3 regions of the Streptomyces sp. NPDC026589 genome follow, and region 2 is predicted to be linked to each of the others. Evidence: riboswitches for the same ligand, from Rfam matches in the RefSeq annotation. Region 2 holds a riboswitch; each other region holds the start of a gene.
The links. A riboswitch is a leader RNA that binds a small molecule or an ion and turns the genes downstream of it on or off. The one in region 2 is predicted to bind cobalamin.
Positions count from the first base shown of each region.

Region 1: linked by a shared signal. The riboswitch ahead of AB0F29_RS31120 (ribonucleoside-diphosphate reductase subunit alpha) and the one ahead of AB0F29_RS34735 (iron ABC transporter permease) in region 2 are both predicted to bind cobalamin.
Region 3: linked by a shared signal. The riboswitch ahead of metE (5-methyltetrahydropteroyltriglutamate--homocysteine S-methyltransferase) and the one ahead of AB0F29_RS34735 (iron ABC transporter permease) in region 2 are both predicted to bind cobalamin.

Region 1 is NZ_JBEZYG010000022.1:70,493-72,751, reverse strand. It holds gene AB0F29_RS31120 (ribonucleoside-diphosphate reductase subunit alpha) at 1-1,301, opposite strand, end outside; cobalamin riboswitch at 1,437-1,573, opposite strand; gene AB0F29_RS31115 (GNAT family N-acetyltransferase) at 1,626-2,135, opposite strand; gene AB0F29_RS31110 (hypothetical protein) at 2,233-2,259, opposite strand, start outside.
Region 2 is NZ_JBEZYG010000028.1:50,447-52,705, reverse strand. It holds gene AB0F29_RS34740 (endonuclease/exonuclease/phosphatase family protein) at 1-718, shown strand, start outside; cobalamin riboswitch at 822-950, shown strand; gene AB0F29_RS34735 (iron ABC transporter permease) at 1,051-2,160, shown strand; gene AB0F29_RS34730 (ABC transporter ATP-binding protein) at 2,160-2,259, shown strand, end outside.
Region 3 is NZ_JBEZYG010000032.1:76,131-78,389, reverse strand. It holds gene AB0F29_RS36815 (hypothetical protein) at 94-291, opposite strand; cobalamin riboswitch at 614-829, shown strand; gene metE (5-methyltetrahydropteroyltriglutamate--homocysteine S-methyltransferase) at 994-2,259, shown strand, end outside.

The DNA of each region.
Region 1 (2,259 bases), on a different contig from region 2:
GTCTGGTTCGCGGTCCGGTTGGAGGCGTCCTTGAACGTCATCCAGCCCTGGCCTGTCTGCGCGAGGGTCCGCATCATCCGGCCGTACAGCTCACGTGCCGGAATCGTCCTGCGCGCCAGGCCCTTGGCCTCGGCCGCCCGGTAGGCCGCGTCGAACGCGTCGCCCCACAGGTCGACCAGCTCGGGCACGTCGGCGGGGGAGAACAGCGACCACTCGGTGTCCGCGTCGACCCGGCGCATGAACTCGTCCGGGATCCAGTGCGCCAGGTTCAGGTTGTGCGTACGCCGCTGGTCCTCGCCCGTGTTGTCGCGGAGCTCCAGGAACTCCTCGATGTCCGCGTGCCAGGTCTCCAGGTAGACCGCCGCCGCGCCCTTGCGCCGGCCGCCCTGGTTCACCGCCGCGACGGAGGCGTCCAGCGTCTTCAGGAACGGCACGATGCCGTTGGAGTGCCCGTTGGTGCCCCGGATCAGCGACCCCCGGGCGCGGATGCGGGAGTACGAGAGACCGATGCCGCCCGCGTGCTTGGAGAGCCGCGCCACCTGGTGGTAGCGGTCGTAGATCGAGTCCAGCTCGTCCTTGGGCGAGTCCAGCAGATAGCAGGAGGACATCTGCGGGTGCCGGGTGCCGGAGTTGAAGAGCGTGGGGGAGGAGGGGAGGTAGTCCAGCCGGCTCATCAGCCCGTAGAGCGCGGCGACCTCGTCCAGCGCCCGCACCGACTCGTCCTCGGCGAGGCCCGCGGCCACGCGCAGCATGAAGTGCTGCGGGGTCTCGATGACCTGCCGGGAGATCGGGTGGCGCAGCAGGTAGCGGCTGTGCAGCGTCCGCAGACCGAAGTAGCCGAAGCGGTCGTCGGCGCCGTCCGCCAGGGCCTGTTCGACGAGCTTGTCCAGGGCGGCCGAGTGGAGCGCGACGAACGCGGCGGTGCGCTCCGCGATCAGGCCCTCGCGGTGGCCCACGGCGACCGAGGCGGAGAAGGACGTCGCGCCCTGGCCCGCGGCCTCGTCCGCGATCGTGCGGGTCAGCAGCCTGGCCGCCAGCCGGGAGTACGCCGGGTCCTCGGAGATGAGCCCCGCGGCGGCCTCGGTGGCCAGCGAGCGCAGCTCGGCCTCGTCGGAGCGGGCGTTGCGTCCGCGCAGCGCGGCGGCGGCGACCCGTCCGGGGTCGGTGTCGGGAAGATCGACGGTGAGGTCGGTCAGGGTCCGCAGCAGGGCGGTCCCGGGTCCGTCGTTCGTGCCTGCTCCGGACGTGGTGGAGGCAGCGGATTCGGTGGCTGAAACCGGATCGGCGGGCGCGATGGTCACTGGGCTTTCCCTCGCTCGGCAGGGGCCGGCGGCAGGCGGGGAAGCCGGGCAGCGCGAAACCCGGGGCAGGGCAGCACAGCTGACGGCGTCCACCGGCCTATCCGCGAGACCCGGACGTCTGGCGTCCGGTTCGGTCGAGCCGGACGCGCTGTCGACAGGTCTTCGGACTTGCGGGTGCGCAAAAGCGCACCGATCACACCGTTGCGGGACAGTTCCGGATTCGCACCGGATTCCCCTGCGGCGACAGCGAGGTCGAGCATACATGTGGGGGCCGCCGGATGAAGCGGCCCCCACATGTTGTGTCGCGGCGATTCAACGCGCCCCTCAGGAAGGCGCCTCCAGCTCCAGTCGGAAGGTCATGAGCCGTAGTGCCGGCACCGGTTCCCAGTCCCGTTCGGGGGTCCGTACGAAGCCGAGCCGACGGTAGATCCTATGGGCTCCGAGCATGCCCGGCCGCGTCGACAGCACCAGCGCCCGCACGCCGTCGGCGGACCGGGCGCGCTCGACGCACGCCCGCACGAGAGCCTCTCCCACGCCCCGCCCACGCCCATCGAGGGCCACCGCCAGCATCCGGAACTCGGCCTCGTCCGGACCGGCGATGTCGCGCCACGGGGTGCCGGGTGCGGCATACGTCACGCCGCCGAGCACCGCCCCGTCCACGTCGAGCGCGACGAGGACCTCGGCCTCGGCCGCACGCTGCTCCACCGCCCGCAGCTTGAGCAGATACGGATCCCGCGGGCCGTCCAGCAGACCGTCGCCGAGATACGCCTCGGCGATGATCCCGCCGAGGGCGGCGTACTCGCCGGGCTCCGCCGCCCTGATCGTCAGATCCATCAGCCACTCGCTCCCACGTCAACACCCACGTCAACACCCACGTCAACACCCACGTCAACACCCACGCCGGCTCCCACGTCGGCCCCTCGTTCCCCTGTCAGCCACTTGCTCCCACGCCGTTGTC
Region 2 (2,259 bases):
CGACAAGTCCCACCCGGGCGGCGACCTCACCGTGGTCAGCCACAACGTCGGCGCCGACAACCCCGACGCGGCGGGCACCGCACGCGCCCTGGCCGCCTCCGGTGCGGATGTGCTGGCACTGGAGGAGCTGGACCCGGCGGTCCGGAGGACGTACGAGAAGGAGCTGGCGACGACGTACCCGCACCACACGGTGCTGGGCACGGTCGGCGTGTGGAGCGGGCTGCCGCTGTCGGACACCCGCCCGGTCGACGTCGAGATGGACGCCGGACCGCTGGGGGACGCGAAGCCCGACGACGTCAGACTGGAGTACAACCGGGGGCTGCGCACCACGGTGGCCACGGACCACGGGCCCCTGGCGGTGTACGTGACGCACCTCGGATCCGTACGGGTGAATCCCCGGGCGGGCCTCTCGTCGGGCCAACGGGACGCCGGCGCGCAGTCGCTCGGCCGGGCCGTCGCCGCCGAGCGGAACGAGCGGGTGGTGCTGCTCGGCGATCTGAACGGAACCCTGGACGACCGCGCGTACGCGGGCATCACCTCGCGGATGCGATCGGTGCAGGAGGCGGCGGGCGACGGGTTCGGCTTCAGCTGGCCCGCCGCCTTCCCGGTGGTGCGGATCGACCAGATCCTGGTCCGGGGCGTGGAGCCGGAGAGCTCGTGGCTGCTGCCCGCGACCGGCAGCGACCACCTCCCGGTGGCGGCCCGCATCAGCTGGTGAACACCGTGGAGGCATCCGGACTCATCCGGGCCTCCCTCCCGCCTCGGGGAGGGCGACAGAACCTTCCGTGTGCCGCTGCCGTTCACCCTCCGCCGGGGGAGGGGGAACGCACGCGCTAGGCTGCGTTCCGCCACGGGGGAAGTCCGGTCGAAATCCGGCGCTGACCCGCAACGGTAGACGGAGCCTCCAGGCTCCGTGAGCCCGATCACCCGTGGCCGAGAAGGCTCCTGACGATTCGCCGTGGACTGCGAATGGGCGCTGCGCGGGGCGGCCGCCGTCCGGGGCCGCTCCTCATCGCGCGACGCACGGCCCGAGGCGAAAGCGACCGGCCTGTGGCCACGTCACTCGACCGCATACCCTCCAAGCCGTCGCGCCCCGCGTACGTCGGCACCGGACCGGCTCCACCCCGGCGCGTACCCCTGCCGTTCCTCCTGGCCGGCCTGTGCGCGGCCCTGCCCCTCTCCCTCCTCTGCGGGGCGGCACTCGGGGCGTCGGGGCTCTCCTGGGCGGAGGTGACGCGCTACCTGTGGGCAGGGCTGACCGGCGGGGCCATCGGCCCCGACGAGGTCCCGGCCTACACCATCGTCTGGGAACTGCGCCTGCCACGAGCCGTGCTGGCGGCCGTCGTCGGGGCCGGCCTGTCCGCCATTGGCGTCGCCGTCCAGGCCATGGTGCGCAACGCGCTGGCCGACCCGTTCGTCCTCGGTATCTCCTCGGGCGCGGCGGTCGGCGCCAACGCCGTACTCATCTTCGGTGCCTTGGGGGCGCTGGGCATCTGGGCGCTGTCCACGGCGGCGTTCCTCTCCGCGCTCCTCGCCATGCTGCTCGTGTACGCGGTGGCCCGTACCGAACGCGGACTGACCCCGCTGCGGCTCGTCCTGACGGGGACCGCGATGTACTACGGGTTCTCCGCCGTCACCACGTTCATGGTGTTCGCTGCCGAGCGCGGGGAAGCGGCCCGCTCCGCGATGATGTGGCTGCTCGGCAGCCTGAGCGGGGCCAACTGGGCCGCCGTGCCGATCGCCGCCGGAGCGGTGCTCGCCGGCCTCGCGCACCTCGGCTGGTCGGCACGGCGCCTGAACGCCCTCGCCATGGGCGACGAGACCGCCGCCGCACTCGGGGTCGATCCCGGGAGGCTGCGCAAGGAGCTCTTCCTCGTCTCCGCGGCCGTCACCGGGGCGGTCGTCGCGGTGAGCGGAGCGATCGGCTTCGTCGGCCTGATGGTCCCGCACGCCGCACGGATGCTGGTCGGCGCGGACCACCGCCGGCTCCTGGCCGTAGCCCCTCTGGCGGGAGCCGTCCTGCTGATCTGGGTGGATGTCCTCTCGCGCGTGGTGCTGGCACCGGCCGAGCTGCCGGTGGGCGTCCTCACCGCGGTCATCGGCGTTCCCTGCTTCATTCTCCTCATGCGCCGGCGCTCCTACTCCTTCGGAGGCATCTGATGCGGATCGACATCGACGCGCTGACCGTCGAGATCGCCGGTGCACGGCTCGTGGACCAGGTCACCCTGGGCGCGGCCGACGGGCAGCTCGTCGGCCTGG
Region 3 (2,259 bases), on a different contig from region 2:
ACGGGTCCACGTCGAGGCGCGGGCGGCGAGGGCCTCCGCACCCCGTCGTCGGACCAACAGGGGCGTCAGGGGTGTCAGGGAGTGTCGGGGGTGTCAGCGCCGGGTCTCGTGCGCCCTGATCACGCCGAGCCCGTGCCCCAGGCTCGGGCATTCGGCGGTGAGGTCGTCGCCCCGCACCAGGTAGTCGTGCACCCGGCCGTCCGCCGGTCGTTCGATCGCGCGATACAGCGTGCCGTTCACGGTGATCGTCCAGTCGTCGCCGTCCTGGGCCCACCCGACTGTCTTCTTCATCTGGCGTATTCCGTTTCCTCGGTCGGCCTCGCCGCGGGTCGGCGGCCGTGTAGTGGGAAGAAGAACGGCTTGTGACGCTCGGTGGTTCCGCAGTCCCTACGCCATTCGGTTACATCTGTGTCACTGTCACCTCCAGTGGACGCGGCCGACCTGACCAGTGGTCAGCACGCGGCTGACGAACGGCCGAACGAGCGGGGAACGGGCGTGGCGCGGCGTCCCGCCGCGACGGAGTCCGAGCCGGCGTCGGGGGAGTTCACCGACCCGTGTCTCACGTCACCATCCGAAGTGTGAACAACGGTGTGCGCGGGCCGGGCGTCCGCTTAGGCTGATCGGCGCAGCTGGTTCGCCCTGTCCGCCAGGCAGGGTGTCGTAAGAGGGAACCCGGTGGGAATCCGGGACTGCCCCGCAGCGGTGAGTGGGAACGACCGCCGTCATACGCACTGGGCCCGGCCGGGTCTGGGAAGCGACGGTCATTAGGTGTCTGCCCCGGCAGACGTGCCCGCGAGTCCGAAGACCTGCCCGTTGCCCGCACGCGACCGTTCGCGTGCGGAGATCTCGGTGACCTCGTGGGCGGGTCGGCGTAACCACCGGGCGGACGGACACGGTTCCACGTGTCCCGGTCTCCGCCCGATGCGTCATCCCTCCGCGTCCGCGTCCCGTCCCGGGGTCTGTCCCGCAGACACGCTCGCGAAGGAGAGTCACGTGACAGCGAAGCCCGCAGCCGCGGCAGCACAGGCCACCGTGTACGGCTACCCCCGCCAGGGCCAAAACCGTGAACTGAAGAAGGCCATCGAGGGTTACTGGAAGGGCCGCGTCGACGCCGACGTCCTCCGTAAGACCGCCGCCGAGCTGCGCCGGGGAACCTGGCAGCGGCTCGCCGAGGCCGGAGTCCACGAGGTGCCGACCGGTGACTTCTCGTACTACGACCATGTCCTGGACACCAGCGTCATGGTCGGCGCCGTCCCCGAGCGGCACCGCGAGGCCGTCGACGTCGACGCCCTCGACGGCTACTTCGCCATGGCCCGGGGCACGCAGGACGTCGCCCCGCTGGAGATGACGAAGTGGTTCGACACCAACTACCACTACCTGGTACCTGAGTTGCGGCCGGACACGGCGTTCGCCGCCGACTCCGCCAAGCAGGTCGCCGAGTTCCAGGAGGCGCTGGCCCTCGGTCTGACGCCCCGGCCGGTGCTGGTCGGACCCGTCACCTATCTCCTGCTCGCCAAGGCGGCCCCCGGGGTGGCGGCGGACTTCGAGCCGCTGACTCTCCTGGACCGGCTGCTTCCCGTGTACGCCGAGGTCCTCGCCGACCTGCGCGCGGCGGGCGCCACGTGGGTGCAGCTGGACGAACCCGCACTCGTCCAGGACCGCACCCCGGCCGAGCTGAACGCCGCCGCCCGCGCCTACCGCGAGCTCGGCGGACACGCCGACCGGCCCCGACTTCTGGTCGCCTCCTACTTCGGGCGGCTCGGCGAAGCGCTGGCGGTCCTGGCCAAGGCCCCCGTCGACGGGCTGGCCCTGGACTTCACCGAGTCCGGCGCGGGGAACCTCGACGACCTCGCGGCGGCCGGCGGACTGCCCGGCAAGCGCCTGGTCGCCGGTGTCGTGAACGGCCGCAACATCTGGATCAACGACTACGAGAAGTCGCTCGCCACCCTCGGCACCCTCCTCGGCCTCGCCGGCCGGGTCGACGTCTCCGCCTCCTGCTCCCTCCTCCATGTCCCGCTGGACGCCGACGCCGAGCAGGGCATCGATCCGGGGATCGCCCGCTGGCTCGCCTTCGCCCAGCAGAAGACCGAGGAGATCGTCGTTCTGGCCCGTGGTCTGGGCGGCGGCACGGACACCATCGCGGCCGAACTCGCCGCCAACCGCGCCGACCTGGCCTCACGCACCGACGCCGCGCTCACCCGCGACCCGGCCGTCCGCGCCCGTACGGCGGCCGTCACCGACGCGGACGGCCGCCGCTCC